One region of the Aminobacter sp. DSM 101952 genome, then DNA from elsewhere that is predicted to be linked to it. Evidence: riboswitches for the same ligand, from Rfam matches in the RefSeq annotation. Region 1 holds a riboswitch; the other holds the start of a gene.
What was found. A riboswitch is a leader RNA that binds a small molecule or an ion and turns the genes downstream of it on or off. The one in region 1 is predicted to bind S-adenosylmethionine.
Positions count from the first base shown of each region.

Region 2: it holds a riboswitch for S-adenosylmethionine, as region 1 does, so the genes downstream of both, ASC75_RS04760 (O-succinylhomoserine sulfhydrylase) here and metA (homoserine O-succinyltransferase) in region 1, are expected to answer to the same signal.

Region 1 covers NZ_LMCL01000008.1:38,510-47,344, reverse strand. The annotation lists gene ASC75_RS08740 (aspartate aminotransferase family protein) at 1-822, shown strand, start outside; gene ASC75_RS08735 (lipid kinase) at 1,006-1,893, shown strand; gene ASC75_RS08730 (MFS transporter) at 1,924-3,456, opposite strand; gene ASC75_RS08725 (LysR family transcriptional regulator) at 3,592-4,449, shown strand; gene metA (homoserine O-succinyltransferase) at 4,503-5,420, opposite strand; SAM riboswitch at 5,471-5,548, opposite strand; gene hisC (histidinol-phosphate transaminase) at 5,702-6,814, shown strand; gene ASC75_RS08710 (prephenate/arogenate dehydrogenase family protein) at 6,818-7,753, shown strand; gene ASC75_RS08705 (DUF2125 domain-containing protein) at 7,883-8,835, opposite strand, start outside.
Region 2 covers NZ_LMCL01000003.1:36,029-44,863, forward strand. The annotation lists gene ASC75_RS04730 (DUF6460 domain-containing protein) at 1-195, opposite strand, end outside; tRNA gene ASC75_RS04735 (tRNA-Gly) at 324-397, shown strand; gene ASC75_RS25100 (sulfotransferase family protein) at 840-1,649, opposite strand; gene ASC75_RS04740 (hypothetical protein) at 1,763-2,431, shown strand; gene ASC75_RS04745 (FkbM family methyltransferase) at 2,428-3,171, shown strand; gene ASC75_RS04750 (ABC transporter substrate-binding protein) at 3,314-4,090, opposite strand; gene ASC75_RS04755 (2'-deoxycytidine 5'-triphosphate deaminase) at 4,198-5,286, opposite strand; SAM riboswitch at 5,428-5,505, shown strand; gene ASC75_RS04760 (O-succinylhomoserine sulfhydrylase) at 5,551-6,741, shown strand; gene apaG (Co2+/Mg2+ efflux protein ApaG) at 6,905-7,297, shown strand; gene ASC75_RS04770 (Hsp33 family molecular chaperone) at 7,302-8,300, opposite strand; gene argF (ornithine carbamoyltransferase) at 8,411-8,835, opposite strand, start outside.

The DNA.
Region 1 (8,835 bases):
CGGCTGATCCGCGTCGCCACAGACGGCCAGGGCCGGATATTGCCCGACGATTTCGCGCGACGCGCGGCGCAGGTGCGCGGACCGGCCATCGCCATCCTTCAGGCCGGGCAGATCAACACTGGCGGTTTCGATCCCTTCACTGACCTCGTGCCGATCGCGCGCCGGATCGGTGCGTGGATCCACGTCGACGGCGCCTTCGGCTGCTGGGCGCGGGCTGCTGCTTCCCTCAGCCATTTTGCCGAAGGGCTCGATACCTGCGATTCCTGGGCCACCGACGGCCACAAGTGGCTGCAGACGCCCTATGACAGCGGTTACGCGATCGTGCGCGACAGCGAGGCGCATCGCCGTGCCATGACGATCGCGGCGAGTTACCTTCCCACCGCAGGCGAAGGCGAGCGCGACCCCAGCCATTTCGTCCCCGAACTGTCGCGGCGGGCGCGGGGCTTCGCCACCTGGGCGATCATCCGCCATCTCGGACGCGAGGGGATCGCCGCGATGGTCGAACGGCATTGCCGCGTGGCGCGCCTGATCGCCGACCAGTTGCGAAGCGAAAATGCGATCGTGGTGCTCAATGACGTCATGTTCAACCAGGTGCTCGTGCGGTTTGGTGCCGACGAGACCGACGAGCGTGGCGACGACCTGACCAGGGCGACCATTGCCCGCATCCAGCGCGACGGCGCCGTCTTTGCCGGCGGCGCAAAGTGGCGTGGCCGCGAGGTGATGCGCATCTCCGTCATTTCCTGGCTGATCGACGAGGCAGCCGGAATGGCTTCCGCCGAAGCCATCATCGCGGGATGGCGGGCCGTTCAGCGAGGCACCTAATCCGGCCGTCAGGGCCGCGTCAGGACTGCTCTCCATCACTTTCGGTTGTCTTGAAGCTTATTGCGGCCTCTGCCTTCAAATCTGCCCGAATGCACCCTAAATGGCGTCGGCAGGGCTCGATCTGTCCGTTCGACAACCACAGGGATTACTCTCCTGACCGACGTCATTCACAAGAAACGCGCCGTGCAGCACTCCAAAGGCAAGCGTGCGATGCTGATCGTCAATCCGCGCGCCCGCCGCGGCGGCGGTTCGATCGATGCCGCCAGGCAGGTGCTTGTCGATGCCGGTCTCGACATCGAAGAGATGGCAACCAGCAAGGATGAGAACGCTTCCGAGTTGATCTCGCGCAACGCCGACCATTTCGACATGGCGATTGTCGGCGGCGGCGACGGCACGTTGAACAATGCGGCGGCGGGCCTCGCCTATTGCGGCCTGACGCTCGGCGTCCTGCCGCTGGGCACGGCCAACGATTTCGCCCGCACCATGGGTATTCCCACAGATCCGGTAAAGGCGGCCGAAGTGATCGCCGCCGGCCACGAGACGACGGTCGACCTCGGCGAGGTCAACGGCCATTTGTTCTTCAACGTCGCCAGCATAGGCTTCAGCGCCGAACTGGCAGGCGAACTCACCGAACATGCCAAGAAGCGCTGGGGCACGCTCGGCTACGGCATCGTCGCGGCGCGGCTGTTGATGCGCTCGCGGCTGTTCACCGCCTATGTCGACCATGACGACACGACCGAAGAGATCCACACCATGCAGGTCTCGGTCGGCAACGGCCGCCATTATGGCGGCGGCATGACGGTCGAGGAGACGGCTACCGCCGACGATGGCTGGCTCGATCTCTACAGCCTCGAGGTCGACCACTGGTGGCGGCTGCTGCGCCTGCTGCCCAGCCTGCGCAAGGGCACGCAAGGGCAGTGGGACGACGTGCGCGCCTTCAAGACCACCGAGGTGACCGTCCGCACCAAGCGGCCGCGGCCGGTCAATACCGATGGCGAGCTCGTCACCTGGACACCGGCGCATTTCCGCATTCGGCCGAAGTCGGTGCGGGTGTTCACGCCGAAGGGTTAAGGCCGGGCGCCATTGCCCGGCCCTCGGGCGTCAGGTTGCCGACGTTTCGGCTTTCGTGACATCAGCCGATTTGCCGGCCCCGAACAGCGCGAAGCTGGTCGCCGCCAGGATCCACACGCCGATGCCGCCATAGAGCATCACCCAGGCGAAGCCGTTGACCAGTGCTGCGTGGACGATTTCGGCCGGAACGTCGAGCGCGCCTTGCGCTCCGTCGATCGCGCCGCCGGCAGCGATACGCTCTGCAAGCGACCTGAGCTGGCCGGCGTCGATGCCTGCGGGCAGGGCGCTTTTCAGCCCGGAAAGAATGCCCTCGACCAGCACGAAGCCCATCACGGCAATGTTGATGGCGAGCGCGATCAGCCTTGCGCTGGTGTCGATGCCCGAGGCCATGCCGGCACGGCTGGCCGGCACCGAGCCTGTGGTCATGTTGGTGGCGGGCGTGGTCGTCAGGCCGAGGCCGATGCCGGCGATCAGCGCGCCGGGCAGCACGGCCAGGCCGCTTGCGGGCTCGATGCCGGTGGCAAGCCACATGGCGATGAAACCAAGGCCGATGGTGAACAGGCCGAGTGGAATGACGATGCGGGCGCTGGTGCGCAAGAGCAGATACTGGGCGACTGGCGGCATGACCAGGAACGGCACCGTATAGGCGAGCACGGCGAGCCCGGTCTCCGTGCTGTCGAAGCCGAGACCGACGGTGAAATAGATCGGCAGGTAGACCATGAACGGCCAGTAGCTGAAGTTCATGCCGATGCATCCGACGATGGCGCCGGAGAAGTCGCGGATCCTGAACACCGAGAAATCGAACATCGGATGCGGATGCAGTCGCTCGACCGTCACGAAAGCGACAAGGCCGACCAGCGTTGCTGCCGCGACGGCGATGGCCGTCGGGCTCAGGAAGCCGATGTCTGCGCCCTGGGTGATGTAGTAGGTCAGGCCGAAGACCGTCGCGCTCAGGATGACGATGCCGGGCAGGTCGAGCTTCTTGGCCTGCGGGTCGCGCGACTCCTGCACGCCGCCGAAGGTCAGACCCAGGCACAGCACCGCCAGAGGCGCATGCACCAGGAAAACCCACTGCCAGGTCGACAGGGCGACGATCACGCCGCCGATGATCGGCCCGAAGCCTAGGCCGATACCGGCGATCACGCCCCAGATGGCAAAGGCATTGCCGCGTGCCCGGGCATCGTCGAACTGGTTGGAAAGGATGGCGATCGAGCAGATGAACATCGCGCCGCCGGCCATGCCCTGCAGGAAGCGGCCGACGATCAGCACTTCGGTGGTGGGGGCAATGCCGCACAAGAGCGAGGTGACGCCGAATGCAACGACGGTAGCGGCGAAAACCAGCCGGCGCCCGTAGCGGTCGGCCAGCGTACCCGTCGCCATCAGCACCGTGGTGCAGGCGATGGTATAGGCGTTCATGATCCACTGCATGTCCTTGAAGTCGGCCTGCAGCACATGTTCGAGCGTCGGCAGGATCACCGGCACGCTGGAGATCTCCAGGCCGAACATCAGCGCGGCCAGACAAACCGCCGCCAGCGCCAGATTGTCTCTGCTTGTCACTTTCATCCCGTGTCTCCGCTGGCGGCGAAGGGGGAAGTCCGTCGCCGCTGGTTGCTTGAAAGCACCTCAGATAGGCGAAGCTTGAACATACATAAATGCTATGTAATCCTATTTCAGAGATAACAATTATGGATGAATGAGATGTTGTGGCTCGATGCCGAGGCCGTGCGTAACTTTGTCATGGTGGCCGACCTGCAGAGTTTCACCCGCGCTGCCGATGCCCTCGGCTCGACGCAGGCTGCGGTCAGCGTCAAGTTGAAGCGGTTGGAGGAGCGCGTCGGCCGCAAGCTGATCGAACGCACGCCGCGCCGTGTCCGGCTGTCGGCCGAAGGAGCGATGTTCATCGATTCGGCCCGGGCATTCCTCGCTGCGCATGACAATGCGGTTGCCGGCTTGTCCTGCGGCACGCGCCGCTTCGCGCTCGGCATTGCCGGTCACGTTGCTGGTCCTGAAGTGACGACGTTGCTGGCGCGCCTCAACCAGCATGACCCGGCGCTGACGATCGAGGTCCAGGTCGACAATTCGAGCAACCTGCTCGACGCCTTCGATCGAGGCAAGCTCGACGCGGCCATCGTCCGGCGCGAGGACGACCGCCGCGACGGCGAGGTCCTGGGCCCTGAGCATTTCGGCTGGTTCGCTACACCGGACTTCCATCATCGCCAGGGCGAGCCGATCCGGCTGGCGACCCTGTCGCGGGCCTGTGGCGTGCGGGACGTGGCCACGCGCACGCTCGACGATGCCGGCATTCCCTGGGTCGAGGTCTTCGTCGGCGGCGGTTCGTCCCTGGTGACCGCAGGCGTTGCGGCCGGGCTCGCGACATCCGTGTTTCCCAGCAGGTTGGCCCCGCCCGGCACCATCGAGATCAGCCGCAAGTTCAGCCTGCCCGGAGTGCCGTCGTCGGAGATCGTGTTGCATTCGACGCTGACCGACCGCCGCTCGCGCGAGGCGCTGCGCATCCTTGCCTGCGCCTTCCGCGAGCACCGGGCTTCGGCGGACTAGGTTCCGCGCACCTGCCGGAAACCGCGCCCGGATGCCGGGCGCGGTTTCCGAGGCTACTTGCCGATGTTTTCCAGATCGTAGGCCGTGGTCTGGTAGACCCGGTTGATCCAGTTGCCGAACAGCAGGTGGGCGTGCGAGCGCCAGCGGTTGAGCGGCCGGCGCTGCGGGTCGTCGTCGGGGTAATATTCGTGCGGCACCGCGATCTCGACGCCGGCGGCCACGTCGCGGTCGTACTCTTCCTTCAGCGAGGTCGAGTCGTATTCAATGTGGTTGAACATGTAGAGCCGGTTGCCGGTTTCTTCGGACAGTAGGCTCGGGCCGGTCTCTTCCGATTCCATCAGCAGTTCCAGGCCGGAGCCCGCGGGAATGTCGGTGGCACGAACCTCGGTCCAGCGCGACACCGGAATGGCGAAGTCGTCCGAGAATCCGGCGAGATAAGGCGACGCCGGCGCGTTGTTGTTGTGCCGGAAGACGCCGAAGGCCTTCTGCTCCAGCGTGTGCTTGGGGACCTTGTGGAAATGCCATGCCGCCGCCATCGCGCCCCAGCAGATGAAGAACGGCGAATGCACGTTGGTCGTCGTCCAGTCCATGATCTGCTTGAGTTCGTCCCAGTAGGTGACGTCCTCGAAGGGCAGCAGCTCGATCGGCGCGCCGGTGATGATGAAGCCGTCGAACTTGCGGTCCTTCACCTCGTCCCAGGTCTGGTAGAAGCTGATCAGGTGGTCTTCGGAGGTGTTCTTGGCCTTGTGGGTGCCGATACGAACCAGGGTCAGCTCCACCTGCAGCGGGCTGGCGCCGATCAGGCGGGCGATCTGGGTTTCCGTCCGCACCTTGTTGGGCATCAGGTTGAGCAGACCGATCTGCAGTGGGCGGATGTCCTGGCGGAGCGCGGTCTGCTCGTCCATGACGGAGACGCCCTCTTTCACCAGCACTTCACGGGCGGGGAGCTGATCCGGGATCTTGATCGGCACTGTGCGAACTCCAAACAACAAAAAACCGGCCTGCAGTCGCACAGCCGGTTTACGGATCGCAAACGGCCCTTTAGCGACTTGTTTAACGTGGCTGCAAGCCGACCGGCCAAATCACCACGGGTTCATGGCCTGCTATTACGCCTGGGCGGGGATTGCGTCAACCGTGACCCAATGGTCCAGCCAGAACCGCCGGTTTTGCCGGTTTTCCTCGACATTGGCGGCCCCTAGGGGTATTCCCGCTGCGGCCTCCATCCGGAGGCGCCAATCCAGGATTTTTCGACATGACCAAGGCACCTGAGCAGATTCGCCCCGAACCCCGCGCCGGCATCATGGACATCGCAGCCTATGTACCCGGCAAGAGCGCAGCTCCCGCAGGCGTGACCAAGGTTCATAAGCTCTCGTCGAACGAAAATCCGCTGGGCGCCTCGCCCCATGCCATCGAGGCGGTGAAGAAGCTCGCCGAAAAGATGGAGTATTATCCCGACGGGTCGGCCTCACGCCTGAAGCAGGCGATCGCGGCGACCCATGGGCTCAACCAGGCCAACATCCTGTGCTCGAACGGTTCCGACGAAGTTCTGGGCCTGCTGGCGCAGAGTTACCTGTCGCCGGGTGACGAGGCCGTCTACACCGAGCACGGCTTCATGGTCTACAAGATCTACATTCAGGCTGCGGGCGCCACGCCCGTCGTTGCCAGGGAAGAGGCCGAGAAGGCCAGCGTCGACCACATCATCGCCGCGCTGTCGCCGAAGACCAGGATCGTCTTCCTCGCCAACCCCAACAACCCGACCGGCACTTACTTGCCGTTCGAGGAGGTGCGTCGCCTGCACGCGGCGCTGCCGAAGAACGTACTCCTGGTGCTCGACGCCGCCTATGCCGAATATGTCCGTCGTAACGACTACGAGGCGGGCGTCGAACTGGTCGCGGCCAACGAGAACGTCGTCATGACGCGCACCTTCTCGAAGATCCACGGCCTTGGCGGCATGCGCGTCGGCTGGGTCTATGCGCCGTCGCACATCATCGAGGTGCTGGAGCGCATGCGCGGCCCGTTCAACGTCAACGCGGCGGCCATCGAGGCCGGCGTGGCGGCGATGGAGGACCGTGCCCATGTCGAGCGCACCATCGCCCACAACGCCCAGTGGGCCGAATGGCTCGTCAACCAGTTCGAGGCACTGGGCTTGCGCGTCACGCCTTCGGTAGGCAACTTCTTGCTGGTCCACTTTCCGGAAGATGCCAAGCATTCGGCTGCGGTCGCCGATGAGTATCTCAGCGCGCGGGGGTATATCCTGCGCAGGGTCGCCGGCTACGGCTTCCCCAATGCGCTGCGCATGACCATCGGCACTGAAGAGGCCAATCGCGGCGTCATTGCCGCACTCACCGAATTCCTGAAAAGTTGAAAAATGTCCGAACCCCTGTTTGACAAGATCGCCCTCGTCGGCATCGGCCTGATCGGCTCGTCGCTGGCCCGCGTCATCCGCCGCGAAGGGATTGCCCGCCACATCGCCATCTCCACCCGCAGTGCGGCGACGCTCGCCCGCGCCGAGGAACTCGGCCTCGGCGACAGCTATTCGACGGACGCCAAGGTGGCGGTGAAGGATGCCGACCTGGTCATCGTCTCGGTGCCTGTCGGCTCGTCCGGTGCCGTGGCCATCGACATGGCGCCGGCGCTGAAGCCGGGCGCCATCCTCACCGACGTCGGCTCGACCAAGGCCTCCGTCATCGCGCAGATGGCCCCGCATGTGCCCGAAGGCGTGCACTTCATCCCCGGCCACCCGCTGGCTGGCACCGAGAAGTCGGGCCCCGACGCCGGCTTCGCCGAACTGTTCGAGAACCGCTGGTGCATCTTCACGCCGCTGCCCGATACCGATCCGGTGGCGCTGGAGAAGCTGTCGGAGTTCTGGCGCCGCTGCGGCTCCAACATCGACACGATGGACCCCGAGCATCACGACATGACGCTCGCCATCGTCTCGCACCTGCCGCACATCATCGCCTACAACATCGTCGGCACGGCAGACGATCTGGAGTCGGTGACCAAGTCGGAAGTCATCAAGTATTCGGCTTCGGGCTTCCGCGATTTCACCCGTCTCGCCGCCTCCGATCCGACGATGTGGCGCGACGTCTGCCTGCACAACAAGGACGCGATCCTGGAAATGCTGGCGCGCTTCTCGGAAGACCTTGCCTCGCTGCAGCGGGCGATCCGCTGGGGCGATGGCGACAAGCTGTTCGAGATGTTCACCCGCACCCGCGCCATCCGGCGCTCGATCATCGACGCCGGCCAGGAAGTCGACGTGCCGAACTTCGGCCGCGAGGCCATCGAGCATCCGGTGAAGAATTAGCGAGTAGGGAATAGGGAATAGGGAATAGTAGTTGCCTCGGCCGCTCGGCTGGCATCGACACTACTCACTACTCACTACTCACTACTCACTACTCACTACTCACTACTCACTACTCACTACTCAATCACCTCACTCCACCGCCGGCACCATCCCCAGCGGGATGAAGCCCAGCGTTGCCTTGCCCTTGACGATCTTGAGCGGCAGGGTCGGTGCGTCGCCGAGAATTGCGAGGCCGGAGAAAGCCGTCTCGAACTGCTGGCGCTGTTCCGGCACGACTTCTGAAAGTATGCGCGACAGTTCGCGCGGGTTCCGGATCGTCACCTTCAGGTCGGCGTCGACCAGACCGTCTTCGGCGATCGTCCACGGCCCGCTGATCGCAGCACCTGCGGTGCCGCCGGTCGACAGCGTCATCGAACGGATCGTGCCCGTCTGGCCGCGCAGGCTTCTCACCTTGTCCGCAAGCAGCGTTACGCCGTTTTTTAGCGAGGTGTCGGCGCTGCCGTCGAGCGACGGCAGCTTGCGGCCGTGCAGGGCCTGGGGGTCGATCGCCAACCCGGTGAAGGTGCCGGCAATGTCGATATCGGGTCCGTTCGGGCGCATATGCAGCTGCGTGTCCTCGGCGGTGAACAGCGGCATCGGCGCGCCGTCGCTGAAGGATGCCTGGCCGACGAGCTTGCGGGTCTCGACCGACAGCCGTTCGGGCAGCGGCTGGGCGATGCGGGCGCTGGCATGCAGCAGCTCCCAGTCGAATTGGAGTTGCGGCAGGTCGGGCGCGGTCAGCCGCAGCGGCCCGTCGATTTCGAGCACCGTGCGCATCGGCTGGTAGACCTGGGCCGCGGTGCGCAGGTTGCCGGCGCTGACCGAAATCCGCCGCGTCGCGTCCTCGAATTCCAGCCTGTCGCAGAACAGGCCGATCCGGAAGGGAAAGCCCTTGATCTCGGGCTTGGCGCAGGTGGCGGATACGCCGTCGCGGTTGACCTCTGCAATACGCTGGACGACTTCCTGCTGCGCCCGTCCGGCAAACCAGAACCAGCCGGCGCTGTAACCGCCGAACAGCACGATGATGAACAGCGTCAGCCACA
Region 2 (8,835 bases), on a different contig from region 1:
ATAGCCGAGGAAGCGATCGATGGCACGGAAACCCATGCGCCAGATGTCGAGGAAGAAATCGCGGATGCCGTAGAGCACGTCATAGGGCGACCAGCCGAAGGCGCTCATGACGATGCCGACGAGGAAGGAGATGACCAAGAGCTTGATCAACACCCGCAAGGGGGTGTCACCGAGAAAACGCGCCAATCCGGACAAGCTCAGTCTCCTGCGATTCTAGCCTCACTGGAATATCGCGATTGTCGTGCCCTCATCAAGGGCACGGCAGCACTGCACTCCGTTTCCCGATTGCCCAACAACATCGGCAATGCTAACCAGATGCCCGCGCGGGTATGATGTAATGGTAGCCTGTCAGCTTCCCAAGCTGAACGCGCGGGTTCGATTCCCGCTACCCGCTCCAGATTGTGCTTTGGGTACGATCTTTAGACCCAGAAATAGGCGGTTCTTGGCACCACTCCTTTCATTGACAAATCAGCAGCAATAGCGCGGCGGCGTTACTTTTCGCAGTGTCTCACGGATCGCCTGAATGGAGAGCGCCGTCTCGTGGTAGGCGGCCGACAGGATGTAGGCGAAGTGGTACAACGTGCCGCGGCGGCCCGAACACACCGCATGAGTGCGCGCAAGGTAGAACTTGCTACGGTCTATTGGATTTCCTCCGTTGTGGCAGACAGTCCGATGGGCGCGGGCGCGGGTGACCGGCGCAAAATGTGTGCGGCATGTCATGGTCGCCGCGCCATTCATGATGTTGTATTCGACGCATTGTATGGGTGTATGAGTCGCTACTGATGACGTTGGCTCGGAGACCGACTGAAGGGCGGATTTCGCCGCCGACCATCCGAAAGCTATGACATCGATTTCAAGAACCTGCGTGAGCTAAAGCCGGCATAGGCCGGCCTATCGCTGGATTTATTGAGATCGATGGAATAGCCAAAGACTTCAAAATCTCTTTTGTAGATAGACTGCACTGATCTCACAGAAGATTCGAATTCGTAGTATTGTTTCAAATACTCCATGGCCGACGTACGATGTTCGTCGACGGCACTCACAAAACTTATTGCCGATGGTGTAGCTATTTTAAGGATTTCCAACAAATCGGAATTCAACGTTTCAAATGCACCTATAAAGTCGTAGCCGATAGAATCTATCATGTTGTGATAGCATTGCGGACGCCAATGGGCGTTCATTGTGTCTGGCGTCTGACCTGAGACGACGTCCAAGAATTGTGCGAACGATATCGGCTCGCGCGGATCTTCAACCAGACCACGCAAAAAAATCTCTCGCCTATTCTCGTTTGTAGCGATTTTGTCCAGATAGGCCGAGAGGACGCGAGCATAGGGGTTTCTAACAAAGCAAAATGATACACTTGCCCTGGCCAGCGCCCACCTGAGTGCCCAGCGATTGGATGGGCGCCTCAGAGGCGATTTGGACCTGTCGTGAACGGTTAGGAGGGTTTCCGAATAACCAAACTTGCCGCCAGACGCTTCTCCGCCGTCTACCGCGTATCCTCTTTCGGCGCTTTGCAGCGCACGCTTAATAGTTGAGCAGGCAACCTTGGGTGTGTCGACGTAAACATACCGAAACCGAGGTGACAGATGGACGTGATCCAGCAGCTTCGACATTTCTTTGCGGCGCATCTCGGGTGTATTGCGCACCTAAAATTCATTAGCAAGCCCTAATGCATTTGGCCGACCACCAGCGTCCCGAAAATGGTTGAAGCCGCTTGGAACCGCGGATAAAAATCACCACCGAATTTGGAGATGCCGCGATGATTGACCTAACTATGACCGCCACCCGGCGACCAGATCTCGTCGCAATAACTTTAGCGTCGTTTCAGCAGAAACTTTTCGACCGCTTTCCCGTTCGGACGTTCTTCCTCAATATCGATCCAATTTGGGGCAGCGAAGAAGATGGAAACCGCGTCGAAGAAATAGCCCGCTCATATTTTACTACGGTGGTACGGCGTCCTGCTGAGGCCTCTTATGGCGGGGCAGTCAAATGGCTATGGCAGCAGCCGGAAACCGAGTGGTTTCTTCACTTGGAAGATGACTGGATCCTGTCGCACAAGATCAGCCTGAAGAGATTGCGAAAGCAAATGGCGGAGCCAAACGTTGGCCAGATCGCCATTTGCAACTGGTCACGGCTTGGTCGCCGAAAAATAACGCCGCGGATCGGCGTCGGCCCGTTGTTTGCCTCGCGAGCGCTTGCATCCATAGCGAGCGAGCACATGAACCCCGATCTTGATCCAGATAAACAGTTTATGAACGGTACGAACACGGCTTTAGCGGACGCTTCGTCAAGCTATCGCGCCGTATATTTTGGTGGTCCATTTACAAGACGAACTGCCATCGATATCGGCCGCGACTGGCGCGACAAGCGCGGCATCGAAAAGCAGATTATAGATGGCGTTGCAGTTTGGACGCCGGAGGCCTCATGAAACTTCATCTGAAAAAACGGTTCCGCAACGCCAAGGCCGCCTTCCACCCTGGCGAAGCCAATTATCAGATGGCAATCAATCGGTTTGGTGGTTTCGATGTAGCCTATCGTGAAGGTACCGCTGACGAAAAGGTCATCGCCCATAGCTTTGAGAACGACATATTTTTTGCAGGCGTTCCGGAGTACCAGCCAACTGCTTCCGACGTCGTGATCGACATCGGCGCTCATATTGGCACTTTCGCACTGACCGCCGCCTCTAAAGCCTCGAATGGGACGGTTCATGCTATCGAGGCAAGCGCGGAAACCTACAACTATCTCCGAGTCAACGCCGCTCTGAACCCGGCACTCAACGTCATTGCCCATCGTCTTGCACTGACGGACAAGGACGGCGAGGTCACGCTGCACCATGATCGCGGCAACTGGGGCCACTCGATAATGAAGCAATTGTCGCCCAAGGGCGAGCGAGTGCCTGCAATGTCGCTTTCTAGCTTCATGGCGGCTCACGAGATCAAGGACGTGTCGTTCATCAAGTTCAATTGCGAAGGCGCCGAATTTCCGATCCTCTTGTCGACTCCAATCGAGTTACTCCGGAAGGTCCGCATGATGTTGGTGCTCTACCATGTTGACCTAGTGGAAGGGGCATCACTCGAACAGTTGCTAGGCAGGCTTGCCGAGGCCGGCTTCACGACAGACATACGGCAGAAGCGAAATACTCGCGGCTGGATCGTAGCGTCCCGCTAGATCGATCCCTTGTTGCAGCTCCGCACGTCAGCTTCCCAAGCTGAACGCGCGGGTTCGATTCCCGCTACCCGCTCCAGATTTCCGGACACGAAAAAGGCCAGGCGCTCGATCGAACGCCTGGCCTTTTTGTTATCCGCAGGCGTCAGTCCTGCGCGCCGTAGATGTCGAAGTCGAAATACTTGGCGTTGATCTTGGCGTAGGTGCCGTCCTTGACGATGGCGTCGATCGCGGCGTTCAGCTTCTCGCGCAGCGGGTCGCCCTTGCGCACGGCGATGCCGGTCAGCGAGTCGGTGCCCTTGAGGTCGCCGATCATCTTGCAGCAATCCTGCCCGGTAGTCTTGATCCAGTCGACCAGCACGAACTTGTCGGCGACAACCGCGTCGAGACGGCCGTTGGTCAGGTCGGCCACCGCCTCGTCCTGGGTTGGATAGAGCTTCACCTCGGCGCCCGCCTTGGCATAGTGGTCCTCGGCATAGATGCTCTGGGTGGTCGACGCCTGCGCGCCGACGGTCTTGCCCTTCAGCGCGTCGGGCTCGGCCGAGGTCAAGGCGGAATCCTTCGGCGCGATCAGTGCCAGCGGCGTTGTGTAGTACTTGTCGGTGAAGTCGACCTGCTGCTTGCGCTCGTCGGTGATGGTCATCGAGGCGACGATGGCGTCGAACTTGCCGCCCTGGAGCGCCGGGATGATACCATCCCAATCCTGGGCAACCAGTTCGCACTCGACCTTCATCTGGGCGCACAGCGCATTGGCGATGTCGACGTCGAAGCCGGCCAGCTTGCCGTCGGCGGTGACGGTGTTGAAGGGCGGATAGGCGCCTTCGGTGCCGATCTTGAGCTTCTCCTGCGCGGAAGCTCCGCCAAGGGTCAACAAGAGCGCTGCGAGCGAGGCTGCGCAAGCGAACTTCCGGGTAATCTGCATGATCCTCTCCATTTGACGGGCGCTCTTCCCGGGCGTCCCTGGTCCAGCCAAGCACAATGGCTGTAAATGGACAAGCAAACTAACGGCCAGGCGGCGCTGACCAAAGGTCAGCCCATGCGGAAGTGCTTGGAGAGTTTCAGGCCCTGCGCCTGGTAGTTGGAGCCGAGGTCGGTGCCGTAAAGCGCCTTGGGGCGCGACAGCATGTGTTCGTAGACCAGGCGACCGACGACCTGGCCGTGCTCCAGGATGAACGGCACTTCGTGGCTGCGCACTTCGAGCACGGCGCGGCTGCCGGTGCCGCCGGCGCTGGAATGGCCGAAGCCGGGATCGAAGAAGCCGGCATAGTGGACGCGGAACTCGCCGACCAGCGGGTCGAACGGCGTCATTTCGGCGGCATAGAGCGGCGGCACATGCACCGCCTCGCGCGACACCAGGATGTAGAATTCGTCGGGATCGAGCACCAGTTCGCCGGCGCCGTGGGCGTAGATCGGGTCCCAGAAGTCGACGATGTCCTGGGCCGCACGCTTGTCGACATCGACAAGGCCGGTGTGGTGCTTGCCGCGGTAGCCGACGATGCTGCCCGGCTTGCCGGCGAGGTCGATGGAAAGCGCGATGCCGCCGCCCGAGATGTTGGGCGGATCGATGGCGACCAGCCGGTCGGAGAGGTGCAGCGCATGCAGTTCGGCCTCGGACAGCAGGGCATTGCCCTTCCTGAAGCGGATCTGCGACAGGCGAGAGCCCTTGCGCACGACGATCGGGAAGGTGCGCGGGCTGACCTCGAGAAACAGCGGGCCGGCATATCCGGCGGGGATCTTGTCGAACTCCTGGCCGCGATCGGTCATCACGCGGGTGAAGATGTCGAGGCGGCCGGTCGAGCTCTTCGGATTGGCCGAGGCCGAGATTTCGGCCGGCAGGGCCAGGCTTTCGAGCAGCGGCACGATGTAGACGCAACCGGTCTCCAGGACCGCGCCTTCGCTCAGGTCGATCTCATGCAGCTTGAGGCGGTCGAGCTTGGCCGAGACCAGCGAATTGGGACCGGGCAGGAAGCTGGCGCGAACGCGAAAAGCCCTGGCGCCGAGGCGAAGATCGAGGCTGGCCGGCTGGATCTGGTCGGCATCGAGCGGCGGCGCCTTGAGCGCGCCGGAGGCGAACAGCGCCGCGATATCCTGGTCCGGAAGAATGCCCGACTGCCGCAATTGCCTCACTCCTTTACGCGCCGCCGATCCGAACGGACAGCCGAGGATCGCTGGCCCCGAAGCTCGTCCGGGGCCATATGCGTGGCCCAAGACGTTTAGTCGCCCCTGCGATTGACGCAAGCCGGCCATGGGTCTAAAGGACCTTTATCCCGTGGTGATTTGGCCGGTCGGCTTGCAGCCACGTTAAACAAGTCGCTAAAGGGCCGCGTTTGGACCGGTTTGCGACTTTTCGCGACCGGTTTTTTTGTATCTGGATTTAGGCTCATGACCTCCGACAAGCGCAACTGGAATCCGCAGACCACCCTCGTCCATGGCGGCACGCTCCGCTCCGAATTCGGCGAAACCTCCGAAGCGATCTACCTCACCCAGGGATATGTCTATGACAGCGCCGAAAGTGCCGAAGCGCGCTTCAAAGGCGAGACCCCGGGCTTCATCTATTCGCGCTACGCCAACCCGACCGTCGACATGTTCGAAAAGCGCATGTGCGCGCTGGAAGGCGCCGAAGACGCCCGCGCCACGGCATCCGGCATGGCCGCGGTTACCGCCGCCATCCTGTGCAGCCTGAAGGCTGGCGACCACATCGTTGCCGCCCGCGCCCTGTTCGGCTCGTGCCGCTGGATCGTCGAGACGCTGGCACCACGCTATGGCATCGAAGCGACGCTGGTCGACGGCACCGTCATCGGGAACTGGGAAAAGGCCGTCCGGCCCAACACCAAGCTGTTCTTCCTGGAAAGCCCGACCAACCCGACGCTCGAGGTGATCGACATCGCCGCGGTTGCGGCACTCGCCAACTCCGTCGGCGCCCGCGTCGTCGTCGACAACGTCTTCGCCACGCCGATGCAGCAGAAGCCGCTCGAACTCGGCGCCCACATCGTCGTCTACTCCGCCACCAAGCACATCGACGGTCAGGGCCGCTGCCTCGGCGGCGTCATCCTCTCCGACAAGAAGTGGATCGACGAGAACCTGCACGACTATTTCCGCCACACCGGACCGAGCCTGTCGCCGTTTAACGCCTGGACCCTGCTCAAGGGCCTGGAAACGCTGCCGCTGCGCGTGCGCCAGCAGACCGAGGCCGCCGCCAGGATCGCCGACTTCCTGGCCGAGAGCCCGGAAGTGTCGCGCCTGATCTATCCGGGCCGCGCCGACCACCCGCAGGCCGACATCATCAAGCGCCAGATGAAGGGCGGCTCGACGTTGATCTGCTTTGACGTCAAGGGCGGCAAGAAGGCGGCCTTCGCCTTCGAGAATGCGCTCCGGATCATCCTGATCTCGAACAATCTCGGCGATTCCAAGAGCCTGATCACCCATCCGGCGACGACGACGCACAAGAACCTGACCGACGAGGCCCGCGCCGAACTCGGCATCGACGACGGCACGCTGCGCCTGTCGGTCGGCCTCGAAGACGCCGACGACCTGCTCAACGACATCGGCGATGCGCTGAAGGCGACGCGCTGACCAGAACGGCGCTCCGGCAAGCCGGAGCGCCTCCTTGGCGGCCACCACGCAGGGTGAATTCCGCCACAGCTGCATCACAATCAGCGTGAATGCGGCAAACGAGAGTTGACCCGCCGCGCCAAGCGGCGGACTCTGTCACCGTGCAGGCCAAGGAGCGCAGCATATGTATCGCGCAATCACCCGCAACATCGCGGTCGAGGTCGAGCCCTTCTATCTGGTGGACCAGTCGGAGCCATCGGAAAACCGTTATGTCTGGGGTTACCGCGTCACCATCGAGAACAACTCGGACGAATTCGTCCAGCTGTTGTCGCGCTACTGGCACATCACCGATGCCAGCGGCAAGGTCGAGGAGGTCCGGGGCCCGGGCGTGGTCGGCGACCAGCCCGAGCTCAACCCCGGGGACAGCTACCAGTATGCTTCAGGCTGCCCGCTGTCGACACCATCGGGCATCATGGTCGGGCGCTACACCATGCGCAACGAGGCCGGCGAGACCTTCGAAATCGCCATCCCCGCCTTCTCGCTCGACCTGCCCGACGCCCGGCACCGGCTGAACTGACCCGTTACTGGGCCGACGCGAACTCGGCAGGGTCGAACTCGTAGGACTTGGAGCAGAATTCGCAGGCCACCCGGATGACGCCATCCTCGACGCTGTCGGTGATCTCCTCGGCGGTGAAGCCTTGCAGGATGCCCTTGATCTTCTGGCCCGAACACGAGCAATCGTCGACAACGCGCACGCCTTCATACACGCGCGCGCCATGCTCGTGGAACAGCCGGTAGAGCAGCCTTTCCGTGCCGACCGTCGGATCGATCAGTTCGGTCGGCTCGATGGTGGCGACCAGCGCCAAGAGCTCCTGCCAGGAATTGTCGTCGGGATGCACGCTGACGTCACGCTCGTCACCGTCGCCGCCATGCATGTCCTGGACGCGCCGGCGCTCCGGCGAGTCGGGAAGGAACTGCGCGAGAAGGCCGCCGGCGCGCCAATGTTCGCGCGGGCCGCCTTCGGCGGGCAGGACCAGCTTTGCCACCGACAGGCGGACGTCGGTCGGGATCTGCTCCGACTGGCGGAAATAGGTGCGGGCCGCCTCTTCCAGCGTGATGCCGTTGAGCTCGACGATGCCCTGGTAGCGCTGGGTGTGTTCGCCCTGGTCGATGGTCAGCGCCAGAACGCCGCCGCCGAGCAGGTCTTCGGGCGCGGTCATGCCGGCCTCGATCGCCGCATCGACACGGTCGGCATCGAAGCGGGCATAGGCGCGCAGCGAATGCGGCGTGGTGAAGTCGGCAACCAGCATGTCCACCGGCCCGTCGGTGCGGGTCTGGAGGATGAACTTGCCTTCGAACTTCAAAGAGGTGCCAAGCAGGACGGTCACCACGCAGGCCTCGGCGAGAAGCCGGGCCACGGGTTCCGGATAGTCGTGGCGCTCGAGAATCCGGTCGAGCAAAGGCCCCAACTGCACGGTGCGGCCGCGCACGTCGAGCGGCTCCACCGCGAATGGAACAACATGGTCGTCGCCGGCGAACCCGAATTCGCCGAGCTTGCGTTCGGTCTCAGTCACTGGAATTTTTCCCGTCTAAAGAAGTCCGCGACCAGTCGGCCTACCGACGGTCGCAGAACATGGCTTTGATGACAATAGAATGATCCCGCCCCAAATAGGGTCGCGGGACCGGTCATTCAAGCGCCGAGGCACCAGGCAAGCACCGCCTTCTGGGCGTGCAGGCGGTTTTCCGCCTCGTCGAAGACCACCGAATTCGGGCCGTCGATCACGTCGTCGGTCACTTCCTCGCCGCGATGGGCGGGCAGGCAGTGCATGAACAGCGCGTCGGGCCTAGCGAGCTTCATCAGGTCGGCGTTGACCTGATAGGGCAGGAAGACATTGTGGCCGCGCGCGCGGTGCTCCTGCCCCATCGAAACCCAGCAGTCGGTGACGATGGCGTCGACGCCGCGAACCGCGTCCTCGGCCGAACGCGTCAGCGTCACCTTGCCGCCATTGGCGCCGGCCCAGTCGATGTATTTCTGCTCCGGCTCGCTGCCTTCCGGCACCGCCACGTTGACGTTGAAGCTGAAACGGGCCGAAGCCTCGAGCAGCGAATGCAGCA